Regions from separate parts of the Thalassospira sp. Z349TD_5 genome, predicted to be linked through region 3. Evidence: riboswitches for the same ligand, from Rfam matches in the RefSeq annotation. Region 3 holds a riboswitch; each other region holds the start of a gene.
The links. A riboswitch is a leader RNA that binds a small molecule or an ion and turns the genes downstream of it on or off. The one in region 3 is predicted to bind cobalamin.
Positions count from the first base shown of each region.

Region 1: it holds a riboswitch for cobalamin, as region 3 does, so the genes downstream of both, AC0VXT_RS10190 (DUF4198 domain-containing protein) here and cobU (bifunctional adenosylcobinamide kinase/adenosylcobinamide-phosphate guanylyltransferase) in region 3, are expected to answer to the same signal.
Region 2: it holds a riboswitch for cobalamin, as region 3 does, so the genes downstream of both, AC0VXT_RS03655 (ABC transporter substrate-binding protein) here and cobU (bifunctional adenosylcobinamide kinase/adenosylcobinamide-phosphate guanylyltransferase) in region 3, are expected to answer to the same signal.

Region 1 covers NZ_CM149654.1:2,231,152-2,236,682, forward strand. Annotated here, with positions in the region: gene AC0VXT_RS10180 (cobalt ABC transporter permease) at 1-303, opposite strand, end outside; gene cbiM (cobalt transporter CbiM) at 296-997, opposite strand; gene AC0VXT_RS10190 (DUF4198 domain-containing protein) at 1,015-1,812, opposite strand; cobalamin riboswitch at 1,981-2,186, opposite strand; gene AC0VXT_RS10195 (DUF924 family protein) at 2,338-2,880, shown strand; gene AC0VXT_RS10200 (glycosyl transferase family protein) at 2,965-4,029, opposite strand; gene yaaA (peroxide stress protein YaaA) at 4,066-4,839, opposite strand; gene AC0VXT_RS10210 (peptidylprolyl isomerase) at 5,034-5,354, shown strand; gene AC0VXT_RS10215 (DUF1491 family protein) at 5,432-5,531, opposite strand, start outside.
Region 2 covers NZ_CM149654.1:830,988-836,518, reverse strand. Annotated here, with positions in the region: gene AC0VXT_RS03660 (FecCD family ABC transporter permease) at 1-782, opposite strand, end outside; gene AC0VXT_RS03655 (ABC transporter substrate-binding protein) at 779-1,810, opposite strand; cobalamin riboswitch at 2,042-2,248, opposite strand; gene AC0VXT_RS03650 (AraC family transcriptional regulator) at 2,314-3,231, opposite strand; gene AC0VXT_RS03645 (SDR family oxidoreductase) at 3,401-4,147, shown strand; gene AC0VXT_RS03640 (Atu4866 domain-containing protein) at 4,262-4,528, shown strand; gene AC0VXT_RS03635 (OpgD/OpgG family glucan biosynthesis protein) at 4,764-5,531, shown strand, end outside.
Region 3 covers NZ_CM149654.1:4,536,257-4,541,787, forward strand. Annotated here, with positions in the region: gene AC0VXT_RS20915 (histidine phosphatase family protein) at 1-598, shown strand, start outside; gene AC0VXT_RS20920 (hypothetical protein) at 616-1,290, opposite strand; cobalamin riboswitch at 1,521-1,702, shown strand; gene cobU (bifunctional adenosylcobinamide kinase/adenosylcobinamide-phosphate guanylyltransferase) at 1,767-2,303, shown strand; gene cobW (cobalamin biosynthesis protein CobW) at 2,338-3,378, shown strand; gene cobN (cobaltochelatase subunit CobN) at 3,641-5,531, shown strand, end outside.

The DNA.
Region 1 (5,531 bases), 2.3 Mb from region 3:
GACAGTCTTGGCAATATGACCCGCACCAAGATCGGCGCGAAAGACATGGTTGACCTGACTTGTCGGCGTATAGGTGAAAAAGCCGTCACTGTCGGTTTTGGTCTGACCAAGCTTGTTGCCCTGCGTGTCGAACACCTCAACCACTGTGTCGGCGGCCATGTCGCCATTGGAAAAGCCGATTTCGCCTTCGATATCGGTGCCGCTGGCAAAAACGGATGCGATCACCTTATGTGCCTGTGCCTGTCCGGCTGCGGCGACCAAAAGGAGCACCGTAACGGCCAGCACGGATAGAGATTTAGCCATTATTGGCCTCGCTCGTCGCCGATGTCACTTGTACAGTTTGCCCGGTGGTCATTGGGTACGGCGCATCATCATAGACCCGGTCATATGAACGATCAGATGTTGCCATCAGTTCCGGCTTCACCTTGCAAATCAGGTAAATGGCGGCGGCTGAAATCAGGCCTTCGATGATCATGATCGGGATATGGGCAAAGAACACAAGCTTCGCAGCTGGTACGAAACCCTCGCCACTAAGCCCCAATGAGATCGCCACAAAGACGGTCGTTACCGCGATCGAAGACGCCCCGGCAATCCCGCCCCAAATAGCAGCGGTTGTCGGTGAACTTCGTGTGACCAAACCACGAAACGTCAACCCGATCAGCACCGCAGGCAGTGCAATATTGACGGTATTGACGCCGAGAACCGTCAAGCCGCCAAAGCCAAAGAAGACTGCCTGTAACAACAAGCCAACAAACAAGGCGGGGAACGCGGTCCAACCCAGCACAAGCCCGGCCAGACCGCTCATGATCAAATGCACACTGCTTGGACCAACCGGCACATGAATAAGGGATGCGACAAAGAAGGTTGCCGACAGCACGCCGGTTGCCGGAATTTTATCAATCGGCAGTTTGCGCAGGCCAAGACCAAGGCCCGCAACGGCAAGAACACCCCCGCCAATCAAAACTTCAGGAGCCAGTGCCCCGTCAACGATATGCATCTAATTTTTCCCTACACCTATTTCACATCATAGGCGCGAACCCACAGGACTGCATCCTGTGAAAGTTCTTTATCCTGATATTCTTTATCAGGACCACTGCCCAGCGCGGCAAATCCCCAAAAACCGGCCTTGGGAACGCCGAACGTGAAATACCCATTGTCATCGGAAATGGCGACAATCGCACCGCCCGGCATCGGAGATGCGGTTGGTTCTTGCGGTTGGTTGTTGGCCATATCAGGTTCGGCGGCCATGTATTCGATTTCAATCTCGACCCCGGCGGCGGGTTTGCCTTCGGACAGGACACGGCCGGTGAAGGTCGATCCGGCAACAATGTTGGTCGGACGGTTGAGCGGCAGAATTTCGGTTTTCAACCCTTGCGCATCCATCCAGTCGGTCGGGATTTCATTGCGGTTGATGTAGGATTTGGTGATCTGCTGGATATAGATATCCTCGCTTTCCTCATAGTATGGCTCGGGCACCACCACCATGACGTAGTCACCACTGCGTTTAAGCGTCAAGGTGCCGTCATATGCCGCAGCACTGTTTTCAGATCCCTTGAAGGTGATCGGGGAAAGCGTTGATTTTAAATCAATCTTTTCACCGCGATGCACCGCATAGAATTCAAGCGGTTCGCCCATATCCATGACATGGCCGTTTTCAAACGGGTGCCAGAAAATCAGTTTGACGGCGTGATCACCGGCTTTGGTGATGTTTACTTCCGGCGTATAGGCCAACTGGAAATGCGCCTGCGCAGAGCCAGAAGCCAGTAAAGTACAGACTGCTGCGACAGCAAGCCTTAAAGGCGTTTTCAACATGGTATCGTCTCTTCCAAAAACGATGTGCGTAAGGCAAATACCAACGCACAGGGTTAGGACAAGAACGATAGGATGGCTGGAAGCAGATGTCCGGATCGATAAAGAAACCGCATTTTCCCTGCAACCTGACGCTCACCCCGGCGTCCAACAGTTTCACATCAACCAATGTGTGGCTGATGGTCCAAGGCAGGTCTCCTGGCTCGCGGTTTTCAGAACATTACGCCTTCCCGGTCATCACCAGTGGCATGTGTAACGCTCAAGACCGCTTACAGTTGCGGGGGCAGCCGTGGCATTGCTTAAGGGACTTTCCCAAAACGCACCACGTTCCCTTTTAAGCCGATCGGAAAGATCGACACCCAAGACATCGTCATAATCCATCGGCGGTGATGGGGTGTCAACCATTACAATTCATACTTTTAAATATTTCGTCATACGACTGCAGAAAACTCGACGTTACGCACCTGCCCCCCTAAGATCAGCCAAACTTCAACACCCAAAATCTCAAGAATAAGGGGCGGATGCGTTATGACACCTGAAACAGTTCTGGTTTTCTGGTTCAAGGAACTCGAACAGAAACAATGGTTTATCAAGGACCTTGCGCTTGACCGTCATATTACCGAACGGTTTGCCGATTTTCATGCGGCGGCCAGTGCGGGGGAATTTTATCGCTGGCGTAAAACCGCCCATGGGCGTCTGGCGGAAATCATTGTGCTTGATCAGTTTTCACGCAACATGTTTCGCGACAGTCCTGCATCCTTTGCCACCGATACACTTGCCCTTGTTCTGGCACAGGAAGCGATTGCCGCAGGGGCAGACAAGAAGATTGTAAAACCCGAGGAACGGGCATTCTTGTATATGCCCTATATGCACTCGGAATCCGAGGCAATGCATGACATTGCGATGGAACTGTTTGATCAGCCCGGCCTTGAAAACAACCTGAAATTTGAAATCAAGCATAAGCAGATCATTGACCGTTTTGGTCGCTACCCGCACCGCAATGATATTCTGGGCCGGACGTCAACAGAGGACGAACTGGCGTTTCTTAAAGAACCGAATTCTTCGTTCTGAGCATGAAAAAAGGGACGGCAATCGTCCCTTTTTGAGTTCTTGTCGGTGCCGTGCGTGACGACATAAGGGTCAGATCAAAACGCCCTACCCGACATTTTTGTCGCGCGCATCCCACCAGCCATCGATCAGCGTTTCGGCCTCATCGATATAATCGGCCTTACCGGCAAGGAACGCCCCCATGGCGGCACTGCCCTTGATCCGTGCAATCGCAGGCGCATCATCGACATCGCCCCGCCAGACATCGAAAAAGTGCTTCAAGGTTACCGGGCTTTGTTCTTCGATGTCTTTTTCGGTTCTGGGCAGCAAGGCCGGCCAGCGCACATCCCCGAGTTCACCATTATCGAGCATGCGCAAATCGACATGTTTGAACGGGGTGCGTTCGGCCTCCCCGCCACCGCCCTTGATCACGCCAATACGCGGCAGATCAAGCAGTTTTCCGGTTTCACGATGGACATCAAGGAATGCCGGGTGAAACACGCCAAGGAATGCGGCGCGTGCTTGCAGCGGGTTTAACAGACGCAACAAGGTATTGACCGGACTGCGCAACCCCAACAGCGGCCGCAGACCAATCAGTTCCTGTAACTTCGGATGCATGTGACGCAGCGGAAGATAGGCAAACCCCTGTGAGGCGATGTCAGACCGGGCTTCTTCGGCAGACATCGCCACCGGCAATTTAAGTGCCTTGACCGCTGTTTCCGTGCCGACACCATTCACAAGATGCGAATTATAGCCATGCATCAGGACCGGCACGCCGTTTTTCGACAAAAGAAGTGCGGAAAGAACAAACCACGGCAAGCCCCGCGACCGACCCGCCGCATAGGACGGCCAATCCAGCATGGGACGGCCTTCTGCCTCGGCTTCGGGGCCATCGTCGGTATCAAGGCGTGCGGCCTTGCGCACAGCTTCAATCATCCCGGCCAGCTCGTCGGGGGTTTCAGCCCGATAGCGCAGCATCAGCAAAAACGCGCCAAGCTGGATCGGTTCGACCTCATCGCGCAGGATCATTGAAAAGGCGTCAAACGCCTCTTCGCGGGTCAGGCTGCGTGAGCGGCCCGGCCCGCGGAAGAAAGTCCGCAAATAACCAGAGAACGGGTGTGCCTCGGGCAAGTGGTTTTCTTCCTCGAGCTGTTCAAGATGCTCGTCGGTCATTTCTGTCACCGAATTTGTTGCCAGTCTTGTTTGTTATCAGTCGTGAACGCGGGTAAAGACCCACTCGGTTTCTGTCGAAAGATCATCCTGATAGCCATAGCCATCTACCGCGAACTTCTTAAGACCTTCGGGGGTCTCAAGGCGATTATCGATCATAAAGCGCGCCATCATACCGCGTGCACGCTTTGCCGAAAACCCAATAACCTTGGCAACCCCGGCTTTGACCTCTTTGAAAACCGGGGTAATGACCGGTCCTTCAAGGGTTTTGGTCTTGACCGATTTGAAATATTCGTTCGATGCCAGATTGATCAGGCTGCGGTCTTTGTAGCCATCGGTCAGGCGGTTAATCTCATGGGCAATTTTATCGCCCCAGAAGGCATACAGGTCTTTGCCGCGTGCATTGGCAAGCTTTGTACCCATTTCAAGCCGGTAGGGCTGCATCAAATCACGTGGTTTCAGTAGGCCATAGAGCCCCGAAAGCATGCGAAAATGATCTTCGGCCCAATCAATATCCTTGGCCTTCATGGTATCGGCATCAAGCCCGACATAGGTATCACCGCGAAATGCAAACACCGCCGGTTTGGCATTGGTGCGATCAAAAGGCCGTGAGAAATGGGCAAAGCGCTGATAATTGAGATCAGCGAGATTTTCACTTATCCCCATCAGCTTCATCAAATCGCGACGGCTTTTTTTGCGAGCAACTTCAATAAGCTCCTCGGTGTCATCGAGAAACACAGGTTGGGAAACAGCCATTTCTGGCGCATCTGTTTCGAAATCCAGTTTCTTTGCCGGGGACACAACAGCAAGCATCTATCTGCCTCTTCTCTTTCATCTCTGATCATTTTGTCGTAACAAGCCACAAGGCATGGTCAATGTCTAGGGTTCAAGCTCATGTACAGGTGTATACGGCTGTACATGAATTTGGACCCTGGACCTTATCCATAATTTCTAATCTTGCATAAAACCCGCCAAACGCAAGCCATTGGCGGATGAAAGGACCCATTATGAGTGAACAAGTTCGCGCGTCGCACATTCTTCTGATGTATGCCGGTTCGGCACGCTCGACCGCCACCCGTACCAAAGAAGAAGCCCTGACTGAAATCAATGGTCTTAAAGATCAGGTTGCCAATGGTGGTGATTTCGCAGAGCTGGCCAAAGCCAATTCCGATTGCCCGTCCGGTCAGCAGGGTGGCGATCTTGGCTTCTTTGGCCGTGGTATGATGGTTCCGGAATTTGATGCGGCGGCCTTCACCATGGATGTTGGTGCGACTTCTGATGTGGTTGAGACCGATTTCGGTTACCACCTGTTGCAGCGCACCGCCTAAGGCGACGCCCCTACAGAGACGCATTTATAAAGGTCGGCACAATGTTGCCGGCCTTTTATTTTGACCGATAGCGGCCCTTAAAAATCGACAATCGGGGCATCAAGTTCGTACTCGCCTTTGTGGTCTTCGACCTCCAGAACCCAGACATCGCGGTCAAACGCAACCTGTTTGCGCCAG
Region 2 (5,531 bases), 890 kb from region 3:
ACAGCCGTCATCAGGGCGGCACAGCCAATCAGCACGACATAGGCGCGCCGAACAGGCACACCAAGGGAAGCGGCTGAATCCCGGCCAAAGGTGAAGGCATCCAGAGCACGCGAATAGCCAAAACAGATTACAAGACCAACAATGGCCACCGGCAAGGCCAACCAGACGTCGGGCCAGCGCACACCACTTAGATTGCCCAGCAACCAGAACATGATCCCGCGGGCTTCTTCAGCACTGGCAGATTTGGTCACGATAAAAGAGGTCATCGCATTGAAAAGTTGCGACCCGGCAACGCCAGCCAGAATGATGGCCCCGGTTCCCCTGCCCGCCTGAAGCGACAATAAGGCAACAAATGCAAATGCCACCAGCGACCCGATAAAGGCCCCGACCGACAACCCAAGTACCCCGGCCCCCAATCCAAGAATTGCGACACTGACCGCCCCGGTCGATGCCCCGGCCGAAATCCCCAACAAATAGGGATCGGCCAACGCATTGCGCAGCAAGCCCTGCAATACAGCACCGGCGACCGCCAATGATGCCCCGCAACTCGCCGCAACCACCGCACGGCTTAACCGGTAATTCCAGACAATGCCTGCATCAATGACATCAACCTCATGCCCGGCATTCCAGACATGATTGGCAATGGTATTGATGACGGTTTGCATTGGAATGGCCGTCTCACCAACTGATGCGGCAAAGGCCAATGTCACGCACAGAAGCATCAGCGCGGCAAGCGTCGCGCTGATGCGGTTGGTGAAGGCAAGTGAAAGCAGACCGATCAATTGCTGGCGTCCGTATGGAAGCCTTCAACGGCGTCGGCCAGTTTTTCGATGCCGTTGATCGTGCGGATCGTCGGGTTCATCGACAACGCATCAAGGACGATCACATGATCATTTTTAACCGCGTTCATTTGACGTGTGACCGGATCCGATTGTAGGAATTTCATCTTGAGTTCCCAGTCATCGGCCGGGAAGCGACGACGGTCCATCTTGCCAATCGCAATGATGTCGGGGTTGGATCGTGCAATTGTTTCCCAACCAACTTTTGGCCATTCATCGTCACTTTCGATGACGTTTTTCACGCCCAGTACATTGGCGATATAGGCCGATGCGCCTTTTTGCCCGGCAACAAACGGATCAACATCAAGTTCCGCACTTGAGAACCAGAACAGGGCACTGATCCCACGACCATCAACGTCACTGACGCGATCACGCGCCGCCTGTTCACGCGCACGAAGGTCCGCCGTCAGTTCGGCGCCGCGTTCTTCAACATCAAAAATCTGCGCCATTTCGGTAATCGTGCGATAAATCAAATCCATAGAAAACGCGTCAATGCGCGTGCCATCGCCGCCGGTGGTATTGTCCTTGCCCACGCAATCGGCGGGTGCGGTATAGACCGGAATGGAAAGCTCGGAAAACTGTTTAATGGTCCCCACCGCCCCATTGGGCCCGACATGCCACTGATATTGGTTGGTCACCAGATCGGGCTTCTGTCCGACGACACTTTCGAAACTGGGATCATTATCGGCGAGACGCGTTATTTTGGCATTGGCGTCGCGGTATTCCTCGGCAACCGGATTAAACCATACAGCCGTCCCGACAACCCGGTCGGCCAGCCCCAGCATATAAAGAATTTCGGTATTGCTTTGTCCAAGCGAAACAACACGTGTTGGCGCCTGATCGAAGGTCACCGTACGACCGCAATTTTCCAAGGTCAGCGGATAATCCGTTGCCGATGCATTTTGTGAAACAGATGCCAGCCCCGCAGCAAACACCCCGGCTGCAAGAACATGTTTGTTCAATGTGATCACTTTGTACCCTTTCCAAGGATTATGACGGCCAAGGAGACTTTTCCTGAAACCGAACATCCCAAATCAATACATGTTATGTTATAACATAACATAACCATTCCTGTCGTCAATGGACTGGCAAAAGTGTCGGGAAATGGCGGACGGTATCAGGGCCAAAGAAAGGGCGGGATGATTGATATCCTGCCAGCGACCGTAACACATGGCCGACATTTTCCGGGGCACCCCGCCCGGTCCAGTGTCGTGATGTTGGCAGGTCTCCTGGCTCGCGGGTCGTCACACTTTTTCTGCCTTCCCAGGGTAAACCCCAGTGGCATTTCATCAGAAAAGTACTCACCGCCTACAGTTGCGGGGGCAGCTTCGGTTGGCAACCTTGCCAATTGGCGCGGCTGCGTCGAATTCCCTTTATCCTTTACGGATACCAACACAATGAGGATGTCACACAGCCCCCCGTACCCGTCAAGCGAATTGCGGACAACACACGTCGCAGACGCATTTTAGCGTGCCTAATGAACGGAAGGTTCCGCCCCATCAAGCCCTGATGGCTGGCTTAGAATTGACGCCACGTCACGCATCGGTGGCGCCCCAAACATGCGGGCATATTCGCGGCTGAACTGGGATGTACTTTCGTATCCCACCTCATAGGCCGCACTGGCCGCATCCTTCATTTCGGCCAACATGATTTGCCGGGCCGTGGTTAAGCGCAGGCGTTTTTGATACTGCAGTGGGCTCATGGCGGTCACCTGCTTGAAATGATGATGGAAGGAAGACGCGCTCATATTGGCATGACTGGCCAATTCATCGACCCGGAGCGGTTTGTGGAAATTATCCTTCATCAAACGCAGCACGGCTGAAATCCGCTGCATATTGCTGCCGCCCATCGCCAGACGGGCAATCAAGGCACCCTGCCCGGTTCTTAACAGGCGGTAATGCACTTCGCGCATCAAAAGCGGCAACATCACCGGTATTTCTTCGGGGTGTTCGAGAAGCTCAACGACACGCAAGACCGCATCAACAAGTCCTGCGGATGTTTCTTCGACGAACAGGCCCCTGAAACTGTCGCCGTCGCCCCCGATGTTCAAATCCATGCAGGCAACAAGATCGCCAAGAATTTTCCCATCGAGATCAAGAGACAAACTGCGATAGGGCAGATCAGGTGTCGCATCAGTCACATGCCCGACCAATGGCAAGTCCACCGACGCCGCAAGCAACTGCCCCGGCGCATAGCGATAGACTTCCTGACCGAGCGTAACTTCCTTGGCACCGGAAATGATCAGACACAGACAGGGCTTGTAAATCGTTGGCACCTTAAGGGTTGGGCCGGTCGAACGATACATCCATACCGGTTCAACCGCTGTGCGCACAGCCCCATCCGGTTCACAGTATTTGTCAATTAAGTGACATAGCCGTTGAAAGTTATCCATCACCCAAACCCTTTGTTTTCCATGGCTCCAGTATACACCGCGAAACAGCATCGCAAAGTGCCTCAAACCAGATTTGGAGGATTAGGCAATCGATGTCGAGTTCTGTGTATTCATCAAACGCATCGAAAACGACACAGTAAGGCCATGACACAAACACACGGAGGATGTCATGTCGAACCCAGCCAATCACGTCGAAAACAAAACCGTTATCATCACCGGTGCCAGCAGCGGCATCGGCGAAGCCACCGCCAAACTTCTGGCCAGCCGTGGTGCAAACGTCGTTCTGGGTGCGCGCCGCACCGAACGACTTGACCAACTTGCCACCGAAATCGAAGCATCGGGTGGCAAAGCAATGGCGCGCGCGGTCGATGTCACCAACGGCGAAAGTGTCGAAGCACTTGTCTATCATGCAAAGAACATGTTTGGCCGTGTAGATGCGATCTTCAACAATGCTGGTGTCATGCCGCTTTCCCATATGGCGGAACTTAAAACCGACGAATGGGACAATATGATCAATGTCAATATTCGCGGCGTTTTGAATGGCATTGCCGCGGTCCTTCCGATCTTTAAGGAACAGGGCATCGGGCATGTAATCAATACCGCATCTATTGCCGCCCATGTCATCGCACCAAGTGCCGCCGTTTACTGTGCGACCAAATATGCCGTTTGGGCCATTTCCGAAGGACTGCGTCAAGAAAGCGAAAATGTTCGCGTGACGATCATTTCACCGGGCGTGGTCGAAACCGAACTTGGCCATGACATCACGGATGAAACCGGCAAGGAAATGCTAAAGCAGTTCCGTCAAATTGCCCTTTCCCCGGATGCCATTGCACGTGCTGTTCTTTACGCGCTTGATCAACCGGCAGATGTCAACGTCAACGAAGTCATCGTCCGTCCAACCGCGTCGGCATTCTAACTAATTCGAACCAAGACGCAGGCTTCCATCATGAGACGTCACGTTTTCTTATCACGTTTGATACTCCTGCTGATGGTGTTCGCACCATCAGCAGCCTTCCCGCAGGAGACAGAGATGAGAACAGCATTACAAACGTCACCGCATCCTTATGTCGGCATGTGGGTCACCGAGGATGGGTATGTCCGCCAGGAGTTGCGTTCTGACGGTCGCTATGACGAGGCACGCGGAACACAACAATCGGCCTATCAGGGCGATTATCAAATTTCGGGAAACTACGTTACCTATCAGGATGACACCGGTTTTACCGCCGATGGATATTTTGAAAATGATGTGCTGTATCACGGCGGCATGATGATGTTTCGCCAAGATCAAACCAACTGATCCCAGCACGCACCCGCAACCGCCCGGCAACTGTCGTCACGTTTATTTCAAGTATCGCAACTCCACCAAGATCGATATCGCCCGGCGGTATCGTTCTTTCTTATGAAATGCTATTCCTGCGGGGTACCATGCATAAGATGCAGTGATTACGACCTTGAATTTGCCATCATTTGTCCCGATTACCTCCACACTGTCAGGTATTATTCCGGCATATTCGATAAACGGGACTTGGTGAATGACAACTTCTTTGGAACGCAGACGTTTTTTGAAATCCGTGGCCGCCGCAGGTGTCATCCTGCCGGGCATGTCGATGTTTGGTGCGGCAATGGCCGCGAACGACACGCTTGAGCTTGGCGATGCGCAGAACTTTGATTTTGACGCACTGATCAACCGGGCGCGTACGATGGCAACGAAGGACTATGTTGCCCCCATCGCACCCGACCCCGAGATTGTCGGCAAGATCGATTACGACACCCACGGAAAGCTGCATTACAAACGCGACCATTCGCCGTTTGCCGATGGGTCGGGCACTTATCCGATGACGTTCTTCCACTTGGGTATGTATTTCGCCAAGCCGGTGCACATGTATCTGCTTGAAGACGGGGCGGCGCGTGAAGTTATCTATCGTCCGGATTACTTTGACATGCCCGAAGACAGCATTGCGCGTAAACTGTCCGACAACAGTGGCTTTGCCGGATTCCGCCTGCATGAAAACCTTGAACGCGATGACTGGAAAACCCAGGATTGGGCGGCATTTCTTGGTGCATCCTATTTCCGCGCCATCGGCGATGAAGGCCAGTATGGCCTGTCCGCACGTGGCATCACGGTCAATACCGCGACATCCGTCCCCGAAGAATTCCCCGATTTTCGCGAATTTTACATCGAACCTGCCAAATCGGCCGAAGACCCGGTAACCATCTATGCCCTGCTCGATGGGCCCAGCATTTCGGGTGCGTATAAATTCCTACTCTATCGTGGCAAAGGGGTCACGATGGACATCGAA
Region 3 (5,531 bases):
AACAACACGCTGGTGGCTGGTCCGTCATGCGCCGGTTCTTAACCCGGAACGGCTGGTCTATGGCCGAAGCGACATGCCCGTTGATTTGTCAGACGAAAAAGCACTACGTGCTCTGGCCCGCCATTTGCCAAAAGATGCCGTCTGGGTGACGAGCCATTTATCGCGGACACTTGATACCGCCCTTAAATTGCAGGAACTGATTGACGAAGACGTCGTTCCAACGCGCGAAACAGCCCTTGCCGAGCAACATTTCGGGGCTTGGGAATTGCAGCATTGGAATGATTTACCCAAAGGCGAAACAACAAAATTCTGGACGGATTTCGCCCGTCAGCATCCCCCGAACGGGGAAAGTTTCTCTGATGTTGTTGCCCGTGTAGGGCCGATTTTCAGTCGGCTAAACCGCTATTGGGCGGGACGCGATATTGTCGCCGTGATCCACGGCGGGACCGTGCGTGCGGTGCTTGCCAATGCACTTGGCCTATCGCTTGAAACCGCCTTGTCGTTTCACATCGACACACTTGGGCTAACGCGACTGGAATATATTGACGGTGTTGATCAACCCGGCTGGCGCATAACGGCGGTTAATCAGCGCTATTAAGGCATGTGGGATGTCTATTATGCCGATTGTAATTCCGCGTTTTGCGACGTGTTGTCCAAGGCATATTCGGCAAGATAACGGTCAATCATGTCACTGGTAATGTCGTATTTTTCGCAAAGCGCGGTAACATCACGAAGGTACGCCTCGTAATAGGGGACCGGGCGGCTGCGTGATTTGTTACGCAGTTCCGCAATGTTGGGAAAATCACTGGCAAAGGTGCTGTTTTCGATGACCTGAATGATGGTGTCATCAATGATAGCAGCGGGCATACCACAATAGGTTTTGCCACAGGCAGACAGCATTTTGCTTGCTGTCGGGACCGAAATGCCGGGCTGGGCCAGCAGTTCATTTAACTCATCATTGCGAAAATCGGCTACCGACATCAATGTGATCAATGTTGGAAGGTCGCGGACAAGGAGTGATAGGGCATTCACACGCATCCCGCGCGCATGAGACCAGAAAATGGTCGCAATCACGCCGGTTGCGGCATCTTGCGCAAAAATATTACGCACATCGCGCCGTGCGAGCGTGATGTCGTCATCTGCTGCGTAGTCATCAAGAAATCTATGAAACGCTCTGTCTTGCGTGTTCAAACGTTCAAGAAGCCCCAGCCACATGTCTTTGCGTGATGAGGTAATCCAGGTTGGCGTTTTTAGTTCACGGATTTTGTGTAGGTGCGCATGAATTGCCATCTGATCTTGCAAATATCCAGTTAACCCCAAGAGTTCCAAGTTGCATGTCACTGCAACCAACCGGGTTATGATTGTTTTTTTCCCCGGTCATCACACTGGCTGGCGCTTGTTATGGCTCTCATTCCAGCGTGATAATATTATGTTCTCTTAAATGACCGGGGGTCTCAAGCAGGCAATTCTGTCAAATACTGACCTTATGATTAGGTCGGAGATAGCGCTTTGGCAGAACAGGCAAAGCTGTTAGGTTCGGCGCACCGTTCGGTGATGGGAAATCGGTGAAATGCCGATGCTGCCCCCGCAACTGTATCGGGTTGGGCGATCCGGGCGCATTTGCGCCAGCCACCGGGAAACCGGGAAGGCGGATGGCTTTCATGCCCGCAGCCAGGAAACCAGCCGAAGGTGTCACTATTCTTGTCTCTCTTGCGTAGTGGCGACGCAACCCGGCCTCGGTGGGAGGCCATGGCGAGGAAAACGCGATGACCCATACAGAACCGCTTTCCGGGATACATTTGATCCTTGGCGGTGCCCGATCGGGCAAAAGCCGGTTTGCCGAAAACCTCATTACACAGGCCGGACAAGCCGGAGGCGGAACCTATATCGCCACCGGACGGGCCTGGGATGCGGAAATGACCAACCGCATCGACCTTCACAAACAAACACGCGGCGATCTGTGGCATACGATCGAGGAACCACTGGATCTTTGTGCCGCCCTTCGCGCATGTAATCAGCCCGACGCACAGCCGGTTCTGGTTGATTGCCTGACCTTATGGGTGACCAACCTGATGCTTGAAGACCGCGATATCGAGGCCGAATTTGATCGCTTGTGCGATCTGGTTCCGACCCTCGACATCCCGGTTGTTTTTGTGTCAAACGAGGTCGGTTTCGGGATCGTGCCGGAAAATGCCATGGCGCGGGCCTTTCGCGATCATGCCGGACGGCTGCATCAACGTATGGCGGCACTTGCAGATAAGGTAACGCTGGTGGTTGCCGGCATTCCGATGCAGGTCAAATAACCCCACAAAGAATTGAAATTTAAGGAATTTGAGAATGGCTCAATTGGGTAAAATCCCGGCAACTGTGATTACCGGTTTTCTCGGTGCAGGCAAAACCACCATGATCCGCAACATGCTGGAAAACGCCAATGGCAAACGGATTGCACTGATCATCAATGAATTTGGCGACCTTGGTGTTGATCGCGGCATCATCAATGGCTGTGGCATTGAAGGCTGCGCCGAAGATGACGTGGTCGAGCTTGCCAATGGCTGTATTTGCTGCACGGTGGCCGATGATTTCCTGCCAACTATTCAAGGCCTGATTGACCGCGAAACCCCACCCGATCACATCGTGATTGAAACATCTGGTCTGGCCCTGCCAAAACCACTGGTAAAGGCGTTTAGCTGGCCGGAAATCAGATCACGTGTGACGGTCGATGGTGTGGTGGCCGTGCTGGATGGTGCAGCATTGCGTGACGGGCTGTTTGCCCATGATCACCATGCGGTTCAGGCCCAGCGCGAAGCCGATGACAGCCTTGATCACGAAAGCCCGCTTGAAGAACTGTTTGAAGAACAGCTTCACTGTGCGGATATGGTTGTGCTCAACAAAACCGATCTTCTGAGTGACGCCGAACGGACCAAGGTTGAAGCCGACATTCGTGCCCAACTGAAACGCCCGTCAGTCAAAATTATCGCTACCGATCATTCACGCATTGAAAATGCCATTCTGCTGGGGCTGGGTGCCGCGGCCGAGGATGATCTTGATAGCCGCCCGTCGCATCATGATGATGGCCATGAACACGACCATGACGATTTCGATAGCTTCGTTGTGTCTCTTGATGCGGTGGCCGATCCGGCGGTTCTGGAAAAGCGTTTGATTGAAGTTGTACGTCAGTTTGATGTGCTGCGTATCAAGGGCTTCCTTGATGTGCCGGGCAAACCGATGCGCCATGTGGTCCAAGGCGTTGGCGAACGGTTCCAGCGGTACTTTGACCGCCCGTGGACGGACGGCGAAAACCGCCGGTCTGAACTGGTGGTGATTGGCCTGCATGGCTTGGACCGTGCGGCAATTGAAACCGCGATCAAGGCGACGTAAGATTATTTGTTCTTGTTTTGTTTCACGTGAAACACTGTTTTGTCCTATCGGTGCAAGGCCGTGTTTCACGTCTGCATGACGCCGTGAAACCCGCATTCCCCGGCCTTGGCTTGGCTCGTCGGGGGATGCTTGCGGACTGCGGATACAGATGGTCGTGATCCTCGGTTTGGTCTTCGGCCCGATCCTAGGTGCGGCGCTCGGATCCGGGACTTCGGCCCGGTCTGAGTAGACCCAGACACGAAAGAAAGAGACGGAAACCCCAATGCATTTGCTGGCAGCACAGCCCGGAATGGTGACAGACGGCAGTGAAGCCGTCGATCTTGGACAGGAACCCGGCGATGTCGTGATCCTGTCGGCGGCAGAATCTGAACTGGCGTGTTTTGCTGGCGCGCAAGGGCGACTGACAGCAGAATTTGGCGATGATGTTCCATCCTTGCGTCTGGCCAGTCTTTTGCAGCTTGGTCACAACATGTCGGTCGATTTGTATGTCGAAGATGTGCTGTGTGAGGCCAAGTTTATCATCGTGCGCATTCTGGGCGGGCGGGGATATTGGGCGTATGGCATCGAGCAGCTTGTCGCCTTTGCCCGGTCAAATGACGTCCCGCTTTTGCTGTTACCCGGGGATGATCAACCCGATGCGGAGCTACTGTCGCTTTCGACCGTCAAGGGGGCCGACTATCAGCATATCTGGCGCTATTTGATCGAAGGTGGGCCGCAAAATTCCGAGAATTTACTTCGCCTTATATATGAAAAGTTGAATTCATCTGTTAACTGGCAGTGGAAACCCGCCGCCCCACTGGTCAAGGCTGGTGGATATTGGCCGGGAAATACGCATGTAGACTTGGCCGAAATCCGCAAACAATGGGTTGAAAATCAACCAGTTACGCCGATTATTTTCTATCGGTCATTGGTGCAGGCGGCCAATCTTGATGTCATTGATGCTCTGGTTGAAGAACTTCAGGCCAATCATCTGAATCCATTGCCGATTTTCGTTTCCAGCCTCAAGGACCCGGCGGCGGGTGCGCTTGTCAGTGACTGGCTGGAGCAAACAGCGGCAGATTTGGTCCTGAATACCACAGGGTTCTCGATTTCTGTTCCGGGTTCCGAACGAAAAGATGGGCCGTTCGATGCGGTCGATGCACCGGTGTTTCAACTCGTCCTTTCTGGTGGCAGCGAAGAAAGCTGGCGCGACGGCGTCAATGGCCTTGCCGCACGCGACATTGCGATGAATGTCGCCCTGCCCGAAGTGGATGGCCGTATTTTATCGCGCGCGGTGTCGTTCAAGGGGTCGGCTGGCAAGGATCCGTTGACCCAGATTGATTTGGTGAAATACATCCCGGTGCGCGACCGCGTGGCATTTGTTGCCCAACTGGCCGCCAATTGGGTCAGGTTGCGTCAACTTGATGCACCATCGCGCAAGGTCGCGATGGTGATGGCGAACTATCCCAACAAGGATGCTCGCCTAGGCAACGGGGTTGGGCTCGATACCCCGGCCGGGATGATTGAAACCCTGCGTGCCATGCAGGCAGATGGCTACGCGCTTGAGAACATTCCGACGGATGGCGATGCCTTGATCAACGCAGTCAAGGCCGGGCCGACCAATGATTTCAAAACGCTGGCGGATCGTGAAATTCGGGTGACGCTTTCGCGGGCGGCCTATCAAACGGCATTTGACGGCTTACCGGCCTCCATTCAGGCACACGTGCTTGATGCGTGGGGCGATCCGACAAAAGACCCGTTTTATATCGCCGAACAGGATAGCTTTGCGCTGTCGATCCTGCCGATGGGCAATGTCGTGGTCGGGTTGCAGCCCGCACGCGGCTATAACATTGATCCGCTGGAAAGTTATCACTCGCCCGATCTGGTGCCGCCGCATAACTACTTCGCGTTTTATATCTGGTTGCGCCATGAATTTGGCGTCGATGCGATCATTCATTTTGGCAAGCACGGCAATATGGAATGGCTGCCGGGAAAATCATTGGCGCTTTCGGCGGAATGCTTCCCCGAGGCGGTGTTTGGCCCGACCCCGCATTTCTACCCGTTCATCGTCAATGATCCGGGCGAAGGCACGCAGGCCAAACGCCGTGCACAGGCCGTGATCCTTGATCATCTCACCCCGCCGTTAACCCGGGCCGAAAGTTATGGGCCGCTCA